Regions from separate parts of the Sporosarcina sp. FA15 genome, predicted to be linked through region 2. Evidence: a T-box and tRNA genes for the amino acid it is inferred to sense, from the RefSeq annotation. Region 2 holds a T-box; the other holds one or more tRNA genes.

Region 1 (10,502 bases), 1.7 Mb from region 2:
CGGACACACCAAATCCGCGTACATTTATCACATATTGGATACCCAGTTACAGGCGATACACTATATGACGGCAGTGAAACGGAAGACGGTCATTATCGGTTAACTGCAACTGCGTTATCGTTCATCCATCCATTTACAGAAGAACAGACGCTTATTGAAATGAAAAATATCTAAAAAATGCCATGGAGAGTATTTCTCCATGGCATTTTTTTAATAAATTGCACTTAGTTTGTGACATCCTCAGAACGCGGCATTTTTAGTCTAGGTACTCCTAAGTTCGCTCCTACTGAATCAAATTAAAACGCTAGTTGACGGATTCCATTCTCAAGACGCTCATCAACTTCTTTTGCATCTTCAATATGTTCCACAATTAGATTATGCGCTTGTGAGAATAAACTTTTCGCACCGTGAAGTTCATGTTTCACTTCTTCGGACAGTTTTTTCTGTTCTTCAATCATTTCTTGAATAGCACCAATGTCACCTTGGCTTACCTCAATCGTGCTTAGGATGCTTTCAATTTTTAATGCAGTTGCCAAACTTACTTCGACTCCTTTTTCAACGAGCTCAGCACTTTTCCTTGTAGCGGCAAGCGCTTGCTCGATTTCATTGCGAAGTGAAGAAGTTAATGTTTGGATGTTTGCCGTACTATCCGACGTGCTTTCTGCAAGTTTCCTTACTTCTTGGGCAACGACCGCGAACCCTTTTCCGGATTCTCCAGCCCGTGCCGCCTCGATTGACGCATTCAATGCAAGCAAATTTGTCTGCGCTGCAATATCTTCAATGACGCCGACAATTGACTGTATCTCAACTGATCTAGCGCTTAAGTTCGTCATGTTCTGTTCGGAAGCTTGAATTTGGATTCCCAAATCTTTGATTACATCGGCTGTCGCCTTTACCTCTTTCGTTCCTTCTGATGCTTCTTTAACCATGCTATGAGATTGTTCTTCAAGTGAACGACCTTTTTCAAACAAGTCCTGTGACTTTTTCGAAGTTCTTTCGCTTAGTTCACCTACGTTTTCAAACCTTGTCTCAATCTGACTAACTGCTTCACCTAATACGTTATGTTGCGCGTTTACTTTTTCATGCTGATTAACAGCAGCATTCAGCTCGCTTTTTAAGTCAGTTAAACGTCCTTGATCCTGTTGTTCTTTATCCGAATACGCCAACTTCAAACGGTCAATTTCTAGTTGAAGACGATCATCCTCGATACCCTTTTTCTTGCTTCTGAACATGGTAATCAATTCCTCCTACACCCTTTTTTTCATCATACCATAAAATACCTCATTTTGAATGTAGTATTTGTGCTAAAAGTTGCAATACTATGAATAGCATTAAGACTTATGACACATATCATGTACGCTGATGAAATTAGTATGAATCCGGATTGGTTCCCGTCCGCTCATCGCGATTAAGTGCGTTAATCGATGCCATTTCTTCAGATGACAGTTCAAAATCGGCAACTTCATTATTTTCACTTATACGTTCAGGTGTCACCGACTTTGGAATAACGATGAGATTATTTTGCAAATGCCATCTGATAATAACTTGCGCAGGTGTTTTACCGTACTGTTCGCCGATAGTAAGAAGCGTTGGTTCTGCAAGTAGCTTCCCACGTGCAAGCGGTGACCAAGACGTCACAGCAATTCCATTCTCTTCGCAAAACGCACGGAGCGGTTCCTGTGTTAGATACGGATGGAGTTCAATCTGGTTCACCATAGGCGCAACATTTGCTTTTACAAGGATTTTTTCAAGATGATGGGCATGATGATTGGAGACACCAGTAGTACGGATTAGTTTTTCGTCATACAACCGTTCAATCGCTTTATAAGTGTCGACATATTTTTCTGACACGGGCCAATGTGTCAAATATAGATCCAAATATTCTAAGCCTAATTTCTTCAATGAAGTCTCGAATGCGCGGAGTGTCCCGTCATAGCCCTGATCAGTATTCCATACCTTCGATGTGATGAACAGCTCTTCCCTTGGAACACCAGAGTGACGGATCGCTTCCCCCGTTTCCCTTTCATTCTCATAGATTGCCGCTGTGTCAATTGCGCGATATCCTGTTTCTAGTGCGTATGTAATTGCTTCGACAGTCTGACCCGGATCCGTCATCTTATAGACTCCAAGTCCTAATTGTGGCATTTTCACACCATTTGCTAGCTCAAGTGTTCCGTTGAATCGTTTTGTCATTTGAATTTCCCCTTTCGAAACTTATTCTTTAATTGTACAAGCGGCATTCGAATATTACGAATTACCTGATTGCATTTCAGAGTTGAATTTTACCGTAAAAACGAATATTATTGTAAATGTACTTCATTTCGTTCGTATTCTGAAAGGAGATTTACATTGTTTCATTTAAAAAAACATAATACCACTGTGAAAACGGAAGTATTGGCCGGTATGACAACTTTTTTGACAATGGCCTATATTGTCATCGTCAATCCGATTATTCTTGCTGACGCCGGCGTACCATTCGAGCAAGTATTCATTGCGACAATTATCGCTGCGGTTATCGGTACACTTTGGATGGCACTTTTCGCCAATTATCCAATTGCAATTGCACCAGGAATGGGATTGAATGCTTATTTTACATCGGTTGTTCTCGCATCTGATGGTCAACTCGACTACATGACTGCTTTTTCTGCAGTATTCATAGCTGGATTAATATTTGTTCTGTTGTCCTTGACTTCTTTCCGTGAAAAATTAATTGAATCAATTCCTGAGAGTCTGAAGCTCGGGATTACAGCTGGGATAGGGTTATTCATCGCCTTTATCGGCTTGCGTCTTTCTGGACTCGTCGCTCCACATGAGGCGAACCTTGTTAAGCTTGGCGACCTTACGTCTCCGCCCGTTCTACTCGCTTTGTTCGGCCTTCTCGTGACGGTTATTCTTATGACTTTGAATATCTATGGTTCGATTTTCATTGGAATGGTTCTAACCGGAATTGTCGCAGTCTTTACGGGTCAGCTCAAATTTGAAGGTGCCTTATGGAAAATGCCTCAATTGCCGGAAGGGATTCTTGTTTGGAATCCGATTACTGCATTCGGTGACGTCATTTCACATGGTTTGTATGGGGTGGTTTTTGCCTTTCTCATCGTTACCTTGTTCGATACCACCGGCACGATGATTGGCGTTGCAAAACAGGCTGGCCTTATGAAAGGCAATAAGCTGCCACGTGCACGTCATGCATTACTTGCAGATTCTGTTGCAACAACATTCGGATCGATGTTCGGTACGAGCCCAACAACGGCGTACATCGAATCTTCATCTGGTGTTGCAGTAGGTGGCCGGACAGGATTGACATCACTGACTGTCTCTATCCTCTTCCTTGTCGCGGCATTTTTCGGTCCACTCGTCAGTACATTGTCTGGTGTATCTGCAATCACAGCTCCTGCTTTGATTATCGTCGGAAGCTTGATGATTGGCGCAGTGAAAGATATTGATTGGGATTCATTCGATGAAGCATTCCCAGCATTCCTCGTTATTCTAACAATGCCACTCACATCGAGCATTGCGACAGGAATCGCTCTTGGTTTCATCACATACCCGCTATTGAAAGTTGTGAAAGGGAAAGGAAAACAAGTTCCTATCCTGTTATATATTTTCGCAGTACTGTTCACCTATCAGCTGCTCTATTTACCACATTAAAAAATACCCTTCCGTTAGTATTCGGAAGGGTATTTCTTACATATTGATTTACCGTCTAGAAGTGATAGCTGACATTACGAGCGCTCCTGCAGTTAGTAGGTGCATGAACCAGCCAATGAACGGAATAGCACTCACTATGCTCGTTACGAGACCTAGGATGGGTGCTGCCTTACCCTGCATGTCCCGAATTGAAAGCAGTAACGTAATGGCATGTAAAACGAACATGACACCCAGCACTGAATATCCGGAGCTTATAACAAAAACTCCTCCAATGATTGGAATTGCAAGAAAACCTTCTGCAATTGCCGTGATCCATTTCATTCCTGTCGAGTAATTTTTCATACTATATTCTACCTCCATATTATTTAAGTCGTTATGTTATATACGGATAAGCCGACAAAAAGTTTCATTTTTCTTGGCTCTGTCACAATTTTTCCTGACGGTCGTTTCAATTCCATTTAAAATAGGGTATACTTAACGAAGCTACTAATGAATTTACAGGAGGTACCTATCATGACAGTAATTCTAATTATAGGTGTTTGCTTTGCATTCCTATCTGCAATTTTCACAGGCGGATACGATGATAAACCGGGCAAGGTTAAGATACCTGGCCTAAAAAAATAACAATAAGTAAAACGGGACATGCCTTCAGGCTGCCCCGTTTTTTTTTATACCAATCCTGGATAAGATTGTTGCCTAAGTGCTTCATATATAAGTATCGCCGCCGTGTTCGATAAATTAAGCGACCGAATGTTGTCGTTCATCGGGATTCGAAGGCACCGTTCTTTATTCTCCTCTAAAATATCTTCAGGAAGTCCGCTCGTCTCTTTACCGAAGACGAAAAATATATCTGTTGCACCATCAGAATAATCGAATGCAGTATGAGTCCTTTCACCGTGTTTTGTCAAAAAGTAAAAAACAGCATCGGGATTCGCCGCGAATAGCTCACGAATTCCTTCATGATATGTAATATCGACGTGCTCCCAGTAATCGAGCCCCGCACGTTTCAACATTTTGTCGTCCGTCGAAAACCCAAGCGGTTTCACAAGATGAAGTTTCGCTCCTGTTCCTGCGCATGTCCTTGCAATGTTCCCTGTGTTTGCAGGGATTTGTGGTTCAAATAACGCTACGTGTATGGCCATCTCAGTGATTCCTCCAATTAAACTTTTTCTTACTATAGATTTGTTGAAATATAGAACCCCATTGAATTTACTTCTGCTGCCTCTTGTAAGGAGCCTTCGTTTAGTTTATATAGGCATTCATTTCTTCAGTATATAAGTATCCGCTGCCTTTTCTAATTCAGCACGCACTTCCGGATCTTCCTCTTTCGATAATGCTTCCTTAATCGCTACATATCCTTCATCCAAACCAATTCGACCAAGTGCCCATGCAATCGTACCACGAATGACGGGTCTCGGATCGTTCTCTAACATACTGATCAATTCTGGTACCGCAGACTCCTCCTTGAAATGTGCGAGTGCAATAATTGCATTTCGCTGAATCGGATTTTTTCCGCGCCAAGATCCTGATACATGTCCAAATTTCTCTTTAAATTCTCGATTCGACAGCCTGAGCACTGGTTGAAGAAGCGGCTTCGCCAGTTCAGGGTCTGCTTGGAATGCTTGCTGATGCAAATTATGCTTTCCTTTATTTTTCGGACATACCGTTTGACATGTATCACACCCGTATATTCGATTACCAAACTCCGCACGAAATTCTTCCGGAATTGGCTTTTTCGACTGTGTAAGGAAAGCAATACAACGCTGCGCATTTAATTGGCCTCCCTGAATCAATGCACCAGTTGGACATACGTCAAGACAAAGTGTGCAATCCCCACATTCATCTTCCATTGGAACGTCCGGCGCAAAAGGGATATTGGTAATCATTTCACCCAGGTACACATACGAACCGAATTCCGGCGTAATTATTGAACAGTTTTTTGCCGACCATCCAATCCCCGCCCGTTCTGCAACAGCGCGGTCTGCAAGCTCACCCGTATCTACCATCGAGCGAACCTTTGCCTCAGGTGCATGTTCTAGTATAAATTCCTCAAGCAGTCTCAGCTTCTCACGAAGGACCGTATGATAATCTGTCCCCCACGATGCACGACAAAAAATGCCCCGTCGCTCACCTTTTTTTCCTCTCGGAGAATCTGCCATTTTGGATGGATAAGCTACAGCAATTGCAATAATGCTTTCTGCTTGATCAAGCAAAAGAGCAGGTTCTGTCCGTTTATCTAAATCCTTTTCTTCAAAACCCGACTGATAGCCTAGTTCTTGCTGCCGCTTCAAGCGGTTTTTCAACTCACGAAATGGTGCAGCTGTTGTAAAACCAATTTTGTCGATGCCGATTGACTCCGCATAGTCCCTCACTGACTGTTGCAACTGAACAGCATTCACACTGTATCGCCTCCACTATGCTACTATTGAATTAAACTATATAAAGGGTGAAGTCATTGATTATTGAAATGGATATGAAGCTTTTAGGTGCCGTACCCGGATTAAAATTGGGCATTAATCATTATACCAAAATTACAGTGTCAGAATCGCCTCAAATGCTAAAAGGAAAATTGCAATTATTCCAAGAGCAACTTTTCTTTGAGCTGGAGAACAAGTCCGTCCCCGAATTCCCTGGCATTAAAGAATGGCGTACTGTGTGGAAAGCACTTGGCGCAGACCCTAATCGATACCGTCATTCTACAGAAGCACTTATGCGCCGGATTAAGAAGCAAAACTACATCGATCCATTCCACAATGCTGTCGACTTGAATAACTTCTTTTCCTTGCAGCACGAAATTCCAGTAGGCATCTATGACCTCGAAAAAATTGTCGGCGATATAGTCGTTACTTCAGGGACAGAAGAGGATGGATATGATGGATTGAATGGTCGTTTTAATTCATTACAAAACATTCTACTGTTAAAAGATGATTATAGCCCATTCGGTAGTCCATATGTCGATTCTATACGTAGCGCTGTAACAGAAGATACGACAGACGCGTTACATATCTTCTTCCTACGCCCGTCCATGGATGCTACTGAAGCGTTTGAACTGACAACAGCATGTGGGAACATGTTTACTAGTCTTAGTGGTGGAGATGTTCGTTCATATGTTTTGCACGAGGGACAAACTTCCATTATAGTTGACTGACAATGTTTCTAAATGGGGGGAATGAACAAGTGAGCAACATAACACTCGCTGAAGCTGTAAAATTAAAAAGTGTTTTAACAAAACGAATTCATGAGCTTGAAGATGAAATGAGACGCGTAGCCTTTACGAATGTAGAAAAAGGCAACACCCCTGATCAAGGACCACGTAGCCTTAAAATCGTAGAAACAGAATTGGATGAAGTCCGTTTAGATAGTCGAGTGCTCGACCGTCTCATGTATCGTGCCAATATCGATAATGAAATCGAGTTCCAAGGGCAACAACTTGCGATTGTCGAAGCGATTGAACTTGCCATACAATTACGTGCAAAAGCCCGCTTTTACAAAGAACTCTCTATGGCAGAAAAAGAAGAGATTCAATACGGCTACTCTGAAGGTACGGTCGTATACCGTGTTGCTTTATTCGATCCTGAGGATTATCGGGTGAAATCATTGCAAGCAGAAAAGGATGCACATAAGTTATCTAATTCTATTAATGCAAAAAACTATTCGATTGTCTTGAAATTTGATGATACGAAGTACTTTTAATGCCCTTGGAAAGGTGAGACTCCTCTCCAGGGCATAGAGTAGGGATCAATCCAATTTAAATTGCAGGCAAACCAATAACCTGTCACCATTTACTTTGTGACCAATCCCCAATGACCAACCAAGGCAATTGCAATGGACAACCCAAACTAGTGTCATCGGATCCCCTCTATGAAAATCGCTCCTTACGCTTCGGCGGTAAGGAGCGATTTTGTTTACTACCCATTTTTGAACCGCTGTGTTTTCTCACCATCTATTAGTAACGTCCAGGTTCCACTCTCTAGAAAACTTGTGCCACCAAGTTTATCAAGTCGACTTTTCCTGATGAAATGCCTCTTACTCATTTTCTGCAATATGCTTCAGAGCTCTTGCTCGACTCACAATAAAGTTTCTCATATAGCTTTCCAAAAACAACTTATCCGCAATAACACCAATCACTCCACAGGGTGATCTATATTGAAATCTGTCAATCATCAGAGTGCCATTATCCTTCTCAATAAACTCATGAATATGGTGAAAAGATTGGAATGCTCCTTTCACCATTATGTCTTCAAACATATACGGTATATCCATCACCGTTACTTTGGCAGTTAGTCTTTGTCTTATACCGAAATGAACGGCCTCCCATGTAACAATATCCCCGGCCAGCAATAAACCTGTTGTCACCCCACCGACAGCCTTCTCTTTCGTCCCCTCTGTTGTACGGGTATGAATATCCACGTCTCGGGCAAGATCAAAGCAACGTTCTACCGAGGCTTGAATGAACTCCTGGTGTTCAATTAATGGCATAATGTTTCCCCTACTCTCTATTCTTTTATCTAAATATATATTGAAATAAAGAATTAAATTACATTGAATTCTTTAAAGTGCTAGGGGTAGCCAAAGCCCACGTTCACTCAGTTAAGTCAACTTATATAGTAGAAATTAAACACAAAAAAACACAACCGAAGTTGTGTTTTTCATCTGATACCCGAGGCCGGACTTGAACCGGCACGCCTTACGGCATCGCATTTTGAGTGCGACGTGTCTGCCATTCCACCACTCGGGCATAACACTATTTAGTTTACGAACAACGATACATAAGAAAATTGGAGGCGGCAACCGGAATCGAACCGGTGGTAAGGGTGTTGCAGACCCATGCCTTACCGCTTGGCTATGCCGCCGTAGATGATGGAGCGGAAGACGGGATTCGAACCCGCGACCCCGACCTTGGCAAGGTCGTATTCTACCACTGAACTACTTCCGCGAAACTGGGGTAGCTGGATTCGAACCAACGAGTGACGGAGTCAAAGTCCGTTGCCTTACCGCTTGGCTATACCCCAAAAAGATAAATGGGGCGACTGAAGGGAATCGAACCCTCGAGTGTCGGAACCACAATCCGATGTGTTAACCACTTCACCACAATCGCCATGATATCTAGTTTGTTTTAATTGAATATAAAATGGGGCGACTGAAGGGAATCGAACCCTCGAATGTCGGAACCACAATCCGATGTGTTAACCACTTCACCACAATCGCCATGATATATAAGTTTGTTTTAATTGGATAGATAAATGGGGCGACTGAAGGGAATCGAACCCTCGAGTGTCGGAACCACAATCCGATGTGTTAACCACTTCACCACAATCGCCATAATATTAGATTATACTAAAAAAAATGGCAGGGGCAGTAGGAATCGAACCCACATCAAAGGTTTTGGAGACCTCTATTCTACCGTTAAACTATGCCCCTAAAACTGGTGGTGGGGGGCGGATTCGAACCGCCGAACCCGTAGGGAGCGGATTTACAGTCCGCCGCGTTTAGCCACTTCGCTACCCCACCATATAGGTGTAAATGGTGCCGGAGAAAGGACTTGAACCCTCAACCTACTGATTACAAGTCAGTTGCTCTACCAGTTGAGCTACTCCGGCACAAATATTAAAATGGTGGCTCAGGACGGAATCGAACCGCCGACACAAGGATTTTCAGTCCTTTGCTCTACCGACTGAGCTACTGAGCCACATATTTGGTTTACATTAAGATATTAGCTTATTCTAAACCTTATAAGAAAAATAAAAATGGCGGTCCCGACCGGGATCGAACCGGCGATCTCCTGCGTGACAGGCAGGCATGTTAACCGCTACACCACGGGACCATTTGGTTGCGGGGGCAGGATTTGAACCTGCGACCTTCGGGTTATGAGCCCGACGAGATACCACTTCTCCACCCCGCGACAACAATATAATGTATTCATTTGATAAAGAGCTAATGATTTACATGTCAGCTATATGATCTGCTGTATCATGATAAAATTTGGTTGCGGGGGCAGGATTTGAACCTGCGACCTTCGGGTTATGAGCCCGACGAGATACCACTTCTCCACCCCGCGACAATAGTATTTATATAATTAAATATATGTAAGTTTCTTTAAGCGGTGAATCTGCTTAAAAAACTTAATGGTGGAGGATGACGGGCTCGAACCGCCGACCCCCTGCTTGTAAGGCAGGTGCTCTCCCAGCTGAGCTAATCCTCCTGGGTAAAATTGCGATAAGCGGCGCATCTCTTTGTCAGCTTCATTCGCTCAGTCAGTCACGTACTAATGTACGCTCCTTCCTTCTCCCAATTTTAACGAGAGTGTGCTATGCTCGAATTACTGAATTAAAGTCTACGTGCTTAATGATGAATTTCTAAAAAGTTATGGTGACCCCTACGGGATTCGAACCCGTGATACCGCCGTGAAAGGGCGGTGTCTTAACCGCTTGACCAAGGGGCCTTAATTTATCATTTATATGAATCTGGCGGAGAGCAAGGGATTTGAACCCTTGAAACAGCGTTAGCCGCTTACATGATTTCCAATCATGCTCCTTCGGCCACTCGGACAGCTCTCCTAAATGGCTCCGCAGGTAGGACTCGAACCTACGACCGATCGGTTAACAGCCGATTGCTCTACCACTGAGCTACTGCGGAATAATATTAAGAACATACATTAAGTATCTTCTTTTGGACTAACAGACCAGCGACGTCCTACTCTCACAGGGGGAAACCCCCAACTACCATCGGCGCTGAAGAGCTTAACTTCCGTGTTCGGTATGGGAACGGGTGTGACCTCTTCGCAATCGTCACTGAACTATTTTCCACAAGACAAGATTAATTATATCATGTCTTGTTGTTACTTGCAAGCG
Region 2 (10,502 bases):
TTTCAACTCTTCCCCCAGGAAGCGACCATTGCGACTCATTTACATCCCGATGTAATAAAACATGCCCATTTTCAATCCAAATTCCAGCTACTCGATAATTAAATACAGCTTTTTCAGTTTTAAATACAACATCCATGAATTTCATTCCCTTCAAGTCAAGCTTTCTTATTTTGACTAGTTGTATAATCAAATGCAACAACCTTAAAACATGAAAAGCCACAGACAAACCGTGTATGATCAGGTCGACTAAAACACAATCAATACGGAGGTTTATCTATGGCACAAACACATTCTACCACATTTAAACGCACCTATAAACGAGGCATGATTGCAGCGCTTCACGGCGAAGGGAAAATCCATGCAGGACATCTCAAACTCGATCGACTATGACCGTAGTATAATCTGGCGTGAATTAAAGCGTGGTACCGTAACACAGTTGAAAACCGGCCGCACCATGTACGAAGCCCACTTCCCAGAGACAGCCCAGGTCAAATACCAAGAAAATCAGAAAGCTTGCGGTGCCAAACCCAAGCTTGATGAAACCATTGAATTTATCAAGTTTGCAGAGGCTAAGATATTGAATGATGAGTGGTCACCCGACGACGTCTGCGGATTTGCGTAGCGCAACAATCTCTTTGATAAGGCACGCGTTTGTACAAAAACATTTTACAACTATATTGAGCTCAGACTCATCACTGTCAAAAATATTGATTTACCTATGAAGGTTCGCCTAAACACAAAAACAAAAAGAAGCCGGGTAAACAAGCGTGTTCTTGGTCGTAGTATCGAAGAGCGCCCGACTGAAGTCGAGGATCGTGAAGTATTCGGCGATTGGGAAATCGATACTGCCATCGGAAAGAAGAGCCAGGACGAGGCACCTTTCACAATTACTGAACGTAAAACCCGTAAGGAGATCACCTTAAGGATTCTTGCCAAGAGTAGCTAAGCGGTAAGTGCTGCTTTCTGTGAACTACGAGACTAACTTCGCAAAGCTGTTTAAAACAATTATCGCTGATAACGGATCCGAATTCTCCGAACTTAATACTTCCGTCTTCCGTGAAGGTACAGAGGTCTTCTTTGCCCATCCCTATACATCTTGCGAACGTGGAACGGATGAGGACCATAATGGATTAATCCATCGTTTTATCCCGAAGTGGAAAACAATCACTTCAGTTTCTGAAGATACAATTCGCTATGCAGAAAACTAGTGTAATCGCCTGCCTAGAAAGATTCTTGGGTATCAAACGCCTGAAGAATGCTTCTTAGAAGAACTCTCCAATATAGCTTGAGTAACGGTTCGTCTGTACTTTCATGATTTATTGCATTTAAGGTAGAAAAATTAATAGTGTTTAGCTTATAATTTAAATGGGTGATTAAAAGTGACTATTCAACGTAAAAAGTTAATTGATACCTGCGATAACCGCAGGCTGTACAGTAAATATTCACAAAAAAGTACACCGAGCGTAATTTTCATAGCTGGATTAGGCGATAGTTGTGAGACTTGGAACGAGGTCCAAGGCCGAATATCTCAGGAAACATCTACCTTTTCTTACGACAGGGCGGGTGTTGGCAGGAGCCGTGTGACATCCGCCCCGCGGACTTGCCTTGATCTGGTAGAGGAGCTTTCCGAATTGTTGCTAGAGCTTGAGGTCCAACCGCCCTATGTATTGGTGGGGCATTCTTTTGGCGGTTTGGTCGCCAGATTGTATGCAAGCCTTTATCCGCAGGTCATTTCCGGTATAATTTTGGTTGATGCTGCGCCCGAATATAAAGAGCTTGCGTATGAAAAGGTTTTGCCTGAAAAGTTGGTTGCAGGAAATAGGGAATATTTCGAGAATCCTATGTTAAATAGTGAGAAGATCGATAAGGTACAGAGTTATAAACAAATCGTTGATTATTTCCGAATAAGTGACATTCCTCTCTCAATTATCACAAGAGGCTTACCGGATAAGAGTGACGGGGAATGGCCTGATAAGGAAATACTGGAAATTGAGCAAAGGCTGCAAGTAGATTTCCAGTGGCTGTCAACGTCAAGCAAACACCGGATTGCTTGTCGGAGCGGACATTATATTCATCACGATGAACCGGAAATTGTGATCGAGGAGATTATTATAATGCTGAAGGGGATGGGAAAGCAAACGATGCAAGGATGAAATTTATGTTGGACCTTCAAATAATTAATAGTGAGCATTACCGGCCTTGTGAAGGTGAGTTGCTGCAGGATTTCGTAACTCTGATGTGGAAGAAACAATCCGTTACGCCGAGGACTGGCGCAACCGTCTACCTAGAAAGATTCTAGACTACCGCACGCCATAAGAGTGCTTGTTAGAAGAACTCGCTAACATCGCCTGAGTCATGGTTAATGGGGACTTTTATGTTTTGTTGCATTTAATATTACATTTTACGTAAAAATAATAGCAATAGTATCGGAAAGTAAAGATAAGTATTAAGTAAACGTATGCGTCAAACTATGCCCAACTAAAAAATGCCTACTCAGAACTGAAATAACTAATCCAGGTAAGCATTTTTTATTATTCGATGTCGGTTTGAAATAATTCGTAATGGACGATATCATCTCGATTCAATATTTTTTTGACTTTTGGTTTTTCTATAGGAAAACCAAGACCTAGAATTGCAACAATTTTAGGTCTGACGGGATGTTTAAAGCTTCCCTCACATCTGTTTCACGAACCCTCGACTCTTCTGCATCCTCTGAATGATAGACAGCATCAAACCCAACGCCGAGCTGTAGATCCGTTGCAGCTAACCACATAAATGCTGTCGCGATGGATGCATCTTGCAGCCACTATTTACTGATACCAGGTCGCCCAGTCACAATAATCGCCACTTGCGCAGTAGACAGCCATTTCATGAAGGGTGTCGTTTTTCAAAACAGCCACTTTTTCCACGTTTTTCAATGACGATAAATTCACGGGAAGGAAAATTATTCCCTCAAGGTGCATAAAGCTGAATCTATGATTTGATCCAGTAGGTCCCCAGAATTTCTTTCTCCTGAAAACTAGTGATTTCACGTCTTAAACGTATAACTTCTACTATTGACAATTCCCCCCTGTACTTATAGGAAAGATATACTTTTAACTAATTATACCGTCAATTCCAACTACTCACAATTTCGAAGATTTGAGATTCTTAAAGGACACGCTGCTCTATCTGTTGTTTAATCAACAAAGCAAAGCCTTCAATAGATAAACACTCCGTTTTCTGACTACCAAATTCCCGAACATTCACCGTTCCATCACTAACCTCTTTGTCACCAAGAATAAGTGTATAAGAAACCTTCTGAAGTTGGGCTTCTCTTACCTTGTAACCTAACTTTTCGTTCCGCTGATCAATTTCAACACGTATGCCTTCATTTCTTAAAACGGACTGTACACACAATGCGTAATCCAAATGTACACTTGAAACAGGAACAATTTGTACTTGCCTAGGAGCGAGCCATGTTGGAAAAGCACCTGCAAAATGTTCAATCAGTATGCCGAAAAAACGATCGATTGAGCCAAAAATTGCACGGTGAATGACCACCGGCCGAACTTTTTCGTTGTTTTCATCAATATACGTGAGGTCAAACTTTTCAGGCATTTGGAAATCGAGTTGAATTGTGCCGCATTGGTGGCTGCGTCCAAGTGCATCTTTAATATGGAAGTCAATTTTTGGTCCGTAAAATGCACCATCCCCCTCATTTAATTGATAAGTAACCGCTAGATCCTCTAATACATTCTTTAGAGCCTCTTCTGAATCATTCCAAATCTCATCACTTCCTAGTGATTGTTCTGGCCTAGTTGAAAGTTCAATCGAATATTCAAAACCAAAAGTTCGATAAACTTCATCAATAAGATGAATAACTTGCTTTATTTCGCTTTTAATTTGATTATGTCTCACAAAAATATGCGCATCGTCTTGGCAAAATGTTCGAACCCTTAATAGTCCGTTAAGAGCACCACTAAATTCATGGCGATGGACTTGACCGAATTCAGCCATACGTATTGGTAAATCACGGTATGAATGAAGACTATTTTTGAAAATTAGCATATGGCCAGGACAGTTCATCGGCTTCATCGCAAATTTTGCGTTTTCCACTTCTGAAAAATACATATTCTCATGGTAATGATCCCAGTGCCCCGATTGCTCCCACAGACGTTGATTCATCATGAAAGGCGTGCGGACTTCTGCGTACCCCGCCTTCGTCTGAAGTGCACGTGAAAAGTTCTCTAGCTCAGTGCGTATTATCTGCCCATTCGGTAAATAGAACGGCATGCCTGGTGCTTCCTCAGAGAACATGAATAATTCAAGTTGCTTTCCAAGTTTTCGATGATCCCTTTTTTCTGCTTCCTCCAAAAAATACAAATGCTGTTCTAAGTCTTTCTTTTTCAAAAAGGAAATTCCATAGATACGTTGCATCACTTGATTATCACTATCTCCCCGCCAATAAGCACCTGACACCTGCGTTAACTTGAATGCTTTTATCCATCCAGTTGACGGTAAATGTGGTCCGCGGCAAAGGTCTATAAATTCTCCTTGTTTATAAAGGGAAATTTTCTCGTCCGCTGGTATGTCTTTTAATAGTTCTAACTTAAACAATTCGCCACGCTTCTCAAATAGTTCTTCTGCCTCTCCATACGTGACTTCTATACGTTCAATTTTCAAATCTTCTTCGATAATAGCTTGCATCTTTTTTTCAATCATTACTAAATCATTCGAAGTGACGCTTGTATCCGATAGAAGGTCATAGTAAAAACCGTGTTCAATTATGGGTCCAATCCCTAACTTCGAATCGTCATAAAGTCTTTTAACCGCCTGCCCTAGCACATGTGCAGTTGTGTGCCTTAGAACTTCGAGTCCTTCTATCGATTCCTTTGTGAAAAGTGTAATCGCAGCATCCTCCATAATGCATTGTGATAAATCATATAATTGTTCATTCACTTTTCCCGCTACAACATTCTTTCTCAAACTTAAGCTAATGGACTGTGCAATATCCGCTAATGTAATACCTAGAGGAAAATTCTTTCGGCTACTGTCTGGAAATCGAATCTCAATTTGCTTGTCATTCATCTTAAAACACCCCATCCAATTTTTTGTATAAAAAAATACCCGTCCCAAATAAAGGGACGAGTATGATTTACCCGTGATTCCACCCAAATTTCTAACACCATCCAACAATGGTGTTAACTCATGGCGCTGTAACGTAGCATTAACGGAATTAGTTACTTCATTTCACTAATACAGCTCAAAAGTGGTAAATTATCTTCTGCGTTAGGAAGTTCTCAGCAATACTTCCCTCTCTGGAAACCATCAAAATAATTCATGTCTTTGTCATCGCTTTTATCGTTATTCAGTTATATTTCTATACAAATAAACACACCCATCCCTAGTAAAGGGACGAGTGTGTTTGCTCGTGATTCCACCCAAATTTCTAACACCATCCAACAATGGCGTTTGCTCATGGTGCTGTAACGTAGCATAGACGGCTTCATGCAGCTCAAAAGTGGTAAATTGTTTTTCTAAGTTAGGAAGATTTCAGCAATACTTCCCTCTCTGGAAACCATCAAAACAATTCATGTCTTTATCATCGCTGTTACAAGTATAGTTAAAATTCATTGAAATCGAATTAGTTAATATCCTACAACAAAGAAAATGGATTATCAAGCTTTTTTTGGTTGTATCCAATACAGTTTATGTATGATTAGTTAAAAAGGATACTCATAGTTAGGTTCATACTGGCCCGTATCCTCAAATCATTTCATACCTAAAAAAGTAAAGCCGACCTTTTCCAATACCTTTAGTGACCTTTGACTATCAGGACTTCCAGATGCTGTGTACACGTGCACTTCTACATGATTTCCGGCAATTTCTAAGTAAGACTACGCTGTTTCTCTTGCGAAACCTTTGCCACTATATTTTTCATTATAATGATAAGTTAATTCTATATTACTTAATAAATTCATACAATTAAATTCAGCAGTATTTATAATTTCATTAGCTACGTCAAAGGAGTAATTAATTATGAATATATCCTGAAATCCATGTTCATTTTGTGGTTATATTCTCAGGGGTTTCCTCTCTTTCTTAAGGTAAGCGAAAAAACCTTTTGAACGAAATAATATGGGAATAATAACCCCAAGGATTATGCTAATTCCCGTGGGGTTACTTTATTCACACGTCAAGCAAGCTATATAAATGAGCGGAGTCACTGACATAAAACGTTTGCTGCTTGCGGCCACTTAATAACAATAAAGAACGAAGGAGATTAGTTATCAATGATGTTTATGTTGTAGTTTACTAACCACATGTTAATTTGGGATAGGTGGGCGATGAGTTGGGGGCCTGTCATAAGCTGACCGAACCAAGGAACTTTGAATGAGGATCCGTCTGAATCGATGATGTCCTTGACTCTTTGTTTTGAGACAAGTTCTAGTAGGGGAGATGTTTTATTATCTAGGATGTTGTTTAACTTAGTCTTTACGAGTTTCATATATGTTTGATGATGTGTTTTAGGGTACGGACTCTTTTTCCGGTATAGAATTTCATTAGGAAGTACTCCTTCTAAAGCCTTTCGTAATATTCCTTTCTCTTGGCCGTTCAGCATTTTCATTTCCCACGGTATGTTCCAGGCATATTCAACAATTCGGTGATCGGCGAATGGAACCCGTACTTCTAAACTTGCTCCCATACTCATGCGATCTTTTCGCTCCAGAAGCGTTGACATAAACCAAATCATATTTAAATAAGACATTTCCCGGTGCCGTGCTTCTATTTGGGTTTCTCCCCCTAGAAGAGGCACTTCACTAATCGTTTCGTTATAGCGATCCCTCACATACCCTTCCAAATCGAGTTTCTTTTGCCAATGTGGAAGCAACAGCTGCTGTCTTTCCGTTTGTGACCGCATCCACGGAAACTCCTTTCCGTGCAGCAGTTCTTCTTTATAGAACCATGGATATCCTCCGAAGATCTCATCCGCACACTCACCAGACAATGCAACTGTATAATCTTGTTTCATCTGTTCGCAAAACCATAACAATGATGAGTCTACGTCTGCCATACCAGGTAAATCTCTCATCATCACTGCTTCTTCCAACAGATTTGCCAGCTGATCATTATTTATAATAGCCGAGTGATGAATAGACCCCAAATATTGTTGCATTTTCTCTATCCATGGTGCATCTTGATCAGGCTGAAAGGAACTCGCTTTGAAATATTGATTGTTGTGCTCGTAGTCAATGGAGTACGTATGAAGGGTACCGCGTCCCTCTTTTTTAAAATATTCTGAAGCAAATGAACTAATAGCACTCGAATCAATTCCTCCAGATAAGAATGTACAAACAGGTACATCAGCAACTAACTGGCGCTCAACGGCATCCTTTACAAGAATTTTTACTTGTTCAGCCGTCTCATCTAACGTATGATGATGCTTTTTGCTTTCTACATTCCAATACCGCCAAGTTTTCAGTCCATTTCGATTGTAAATTAATGCATGAGCTGGGCGAAGTTCATTAATGCCCCGAAAGACACCATGACCAGGAGTCCGGGATGGACCTAATCCAAATATTTCCTGAAACCCCTCTCTGTCCACTTCACTTTTCACTTTTGGATGTGCAAGTATTGCTTTAATCTCTGAACCAAATATGAGCGATTCGTTTTCTTCACGATAAAATAGAGGTTTGACACCAAGTCGGTCTCTTGCCATAAAAAGCTGCTCTCGGTGTTGATCCCAAACAGCAAATGCAAAAATTCCATTTAGATGCATAACGCAATTTTCTCCCCACTCGATATATGCCGTCAGTAACACTTCCGTATCGGAATATGACTGAAAAGAGTACCCTCTTTGTAGTAATTCCTTTCTAATTTCTTCTGTATTATAAAGCTCTCCGTTATATACGATAGTAAAAGTATGGTTGTTTTTTTCTATTGACATCGGCTGTATACCTCCGGCAGGATCGACAACTATAAGCCGGGTATGACCAAGTAACAGATGGCGCGAACTCCATACATTAGAAGCATCCGGACCACGCTTCGCCAATGAATTCGCCATCTTTTCCACAATGAATACTTGCTGTGTCAAATCTTGATGCCAATCAATCCATCCTGTTATTCCACACACTCGCAATCACTCCTTCTCATTAGAAATTTACATATTAGCTTTTTTTCACTATCCACCGCTTCATTAATATTGCGACAGATATTGATCGCGTTCCCATGGGTGTACTTGTGTCCTATACATATCCCATTCAATTTCTTTTGCTTCAATAAACCGTTCCAACAAATGGCTGCCTATAGCTTGAGTAATCACTTTGTCTGCTTTTAATTTTTTTAGTGCCTCAGCTAAAGTAGCCGGCAAATCAATGATTCCGGTTTTTTCCCGTTCTTCTTTTGACATCAAATAGATATTTTTGTTAATTGTTTCAGGAGGTGTTAATTTATTTTTAATGCCATCTAATCCCGCAGCTAACAAGACTGCCATGGCTAAATATGGATTTGCAGCAGGGTCAACACTACGAACCTCTACACGTGTACTCATTCCACGTGATGCGGGGATTCGAATAAGTGCACTTCTATTTCTTGCTGACCAAGCCACATAGCATGGCGCCTCATACCCGGGAACTAACCTTTTGTAGGAGTTTACAGTAGGGTTTGTAATAGCAGTAAAACTCTGAGCATGTTTCAGAATTCCTGCCACAAAATTTCTTGCAGTATCACTTATTTCTAGCGACCCGTTTGGATCATAAAATGCATTTTCGCCATTTTTGAATAAGCTCAAGTTACAATGCATGCCAGATCCATTTATGCCGAATAATGGTTTAGGCATAAATGTCGCGTGTAGCCCATGTTTGCGAGCAATTGTTTTAACGATAAGCTTAAAGGTTTGAATATCATCACAGGCTCTTATGGCACTTTGATATTTAAAGTCAATTTCATGCTGGCCCGGTGCTACTTCATGATGGGAAGCTTCAATCTCAAATCCCATTTCTTCCAGTTCAAATACGATATCGCGACGGCAAGTTTCCCCTAAGTCAGTTGGTGCAAGATCAAAATAACCGCCATGATCATTCAATTCCAATGATGGTTCACCCTTGTCATTGAGTTTAAATAAGAAAAATTCAGGTTCAGGTCCAACATTGAAATCAGAAAACCCAAGTACTTTCATTTCATTTAAAATCCTTTTGAGATTATTGCGAGGGTCACCTTCAAATGGTGTTCCATCTGGATGATAAATATCACAGATGAGACGCGCGATCTTTCCTTTTTCTGTTGTAAAAGGAAATATAATAAACGTATCTAAATCTGGGTATAAATACATATCAGATTCTTCAATACGTACAAATCCTTCAATTGATGAGCCATCAAACATCATTTTGTTATCGAGTGCTTTCGGCAACTGACTAATCGGAATTTCAACATTTTTAATTTTTCCGAATAAGTCTGTAAATTGTAGTCGAACATACCTTACATTTTGCATCTTAGCCAAATCTAAAATAGATTCTCTGTTCATACTTAGATCCTCCCCTTTTGTCTAAAATCATTGCCTTCATCGATTACTGAACCATTAATATAGGTGTCTCTCCCCAATTCTCCATGGCAGATATATGTTGCTTTTCCTCTTTTCCAAATGTGGCCATGTTCATCCCAGCTTACCGTCAAGTCTCCTCCAGGTAGATGAACGGTTATCGGAAGATGTCTATCCAACATATCGTTTAATGTGGCAGCTACTACCGCAGCGCAAGCCCCTGTTCCGCAAGCCATTGTTATACCCGATCCACGTTCCCACACTCGATAATCAATTTCTTGGCTGTTCTTGACATGAACAATTCCGACGTTTATTCGTTCCGGGAACAAATCAGAGTGTTCAATTACAGGACCTATTTTATCTAATGGCACTTCATTCACATCATCAACAAACATGATTGCGTGTGGATTCCCAATCGATACACAAGTCACGTAATACACATCTCCTCCAAAAGAATGCGGTTCATTTATCGCAACCGAGAATGGATCTCCTTGCATCGGTATCCTATTTTTTAGTAGTTTGGGCTCGCCCATATCAACAGTTACATACTGCACGTACTTTTCATGGTCTACATCTACTTCCAAACTCACCACCCCACCCAACGTTTCAATTGTAAAAGGAGATGTTGTAGCGTACTTTTGATCAAAAAGAATCTTTGCTACACAACGCAAGCCGTTGCCACAATTCCTTGCTTCCGATCCATCCACGTTAAAAATTCTCATTTGAAAATCTGCTATATCCGAAGAGCCTATTATTATTATGCCGTCAGACCCGATACCGAAGTTCACATCAGATACTATTTGAGCAAGCTGATTATAGTCTTGGTAGTCCATTTCAGTTTCTAATTGATTGAAAATAACGTAGGAGTTTCCCAAACCATGCATTTTAGTAAACAACAACTTTATCCCCCCCTTAAAAGATGAATTTGGATGTACTCAACCTCGCTTTGATTTCAGTGATTACTCGTTGCTCTTCTTTCACT

The links. The T-box of region 2 lies ahead of thrS (threonine--tRNA ligase). A T-box ahead of a tRNA ligase gene usually reads a tRNA of that ligase, here a tRNA-Thr.
Region 1: it encodes a tRNA-Thr, which carries the amino acid that the T-box ahead of thrS (threonine--tRNA ligase) is inferred to sense. The anticodon was not compared.

What each region holds. Positions count from the first base shown of each region.
Region 1 covers NZ_CP188818.1:4,321,351-4,331,852, reverse strand. The annotation lists gene ACP8HG_RS20670 (RluA family pseudouridine synthase) at 1-174, shown strand, start outside; gene ACP8HG_RS20665 (methyl-accepting chemotaxis protein) at 297-1,232, opposite strand; gene ACP8HG_RS20660 (aldo/keto reductase) at 1,369-2,193, opposite strand; gene ACP8HG_RS20655 (NCS2 family permease) at 2,350-3,651, shown strand; gene ACP8HG_RS20650 (hypothetical protein) at 3,700-3,972, opposite strand; gene trmL (tRNA (uridine(34)/cytosine(34)/5-carboxymethylaminomethyluridine(34)-2'-O)-methyltransferase TrmL) at 4,320-4,793, opposite strand; gene queG (tRNA epoxyqueuosine(34) reductase QueG) at 4,911-6,050, opposite strand; gene ACP8HG_RS20635 (B3/B4 domain-containing protein) at 6,107-6,799, shown strand; gene ACP8HG_RS20630 (hypothetical protein) at 6,829-7,344, shown strand; gene ACP8HG_RS20625 (SRPBCC family protein) at 7,678-8,130, opposite strand; tRNA gene ACP8HG_RS20620 (tRNA-Leu) at 8,309-8,389, opposite strand; tRNA gene ACP8HG_RS20615 (tRNA-Cys) at 8,431-8,504, opposite strand; tRNA gene ACP8HG_RS20610 (tRNA-Gly) at 8,513-8,587, opposite strand; tRNA gene ACP8HG_RS20605 (tRNA-Gln) at 8,592-8,663, opposite strand; tRNA gene ACP8HG_RS20600 (tRNA-His) at 8,674-8,749, opposite strand; tRNA gene ACP8HG_RS20595 (tRNA-His) at 8,784-8,859, opposite strand; tRNA gene ACP8HG_RS20590 (tRNA-His) at 8,896-8,971, opposite strand; tRNA gene ACP8HG_RS20585 (tRNA-Trp) at 8,999-9,072, opposite strand; tRNA gene ACP8HG_RS20580 (tRNA-Tyr) at 9,078-9,162, opposite strand; tRNA gene ACP8HG_RS20575 (tRNA-Thr) at 9,176-9,251, opposite strand; tRNA gene ACP8HG_RS20570 (tRNA-Phe) at 9,265-9,340, opposite strand; tRNA gene ACP8HG_RS20565 (tRNA-Asp) at 9,400-9,475, opposite strand; tRNA gene ACP8HG_RS20560 (tRNA-Met) at 9,479-9,553, opposite strand; tRNA gene ACP8HG_RS20555 (tRNA-Met) at 9,635-9,709, opposite strand; tRNA gene ACP8HG_RS20550 (tRNA-Val) at 9,778-9,853, opposite strand; tRNA gene ACP8HG_RS20545 (tRNA-Glu) at 10,019-10,093, opposite strand; tRNA gene ACP8HG_RS20540 (tRNA-Ser) at 10,117-10,208, opposite strand; tRNA gene ACP8HG_RS20535 (tRNA-Asn) at 10,213-10,287, opposite strand; rRNA gene rrf (5S ribosomal RNA) at 10,332-10,447, opposite strand.
Region 2 covers NZ_CP188818.1:1,360,347-1,370,848, forward strand. The annotation lists gene ACP8HG_RS06490 (NUDIX hydrolase) at 1-190, opposite strand, end outside; partial or broken gene ACP8HG_RS06495 (IS30 family transposase) at 277-1,289, shown strand; gene ACP8HG_RS06500 (alpha/beta fold hydrolase) at 1,380-2,153, shown strand; gene ACP8HG_RS06505 (hypothetical protein) at 2,627-2,773, opposite strand; gene thrS (threonine--tRNA ligase) at 3,151-5,070, opposite strand; T-box leader at 5,120-5,344, opposite strand; gene asnB (asparagine synthase (glutamine-hydrolyzing)) at 6,266-8,116, opposite strand; gene glnA (type I glutamate--ammonia ligase) at 8,180-9,505, opposite strand; gene dapF (diaminopimelate epimerase) at 9,508-10,419, opposite strand; gene ACP8HG_RS06530 (LL-diaminopimelate aminotransferase) at 10,433-10,502, opposite strand, start outside.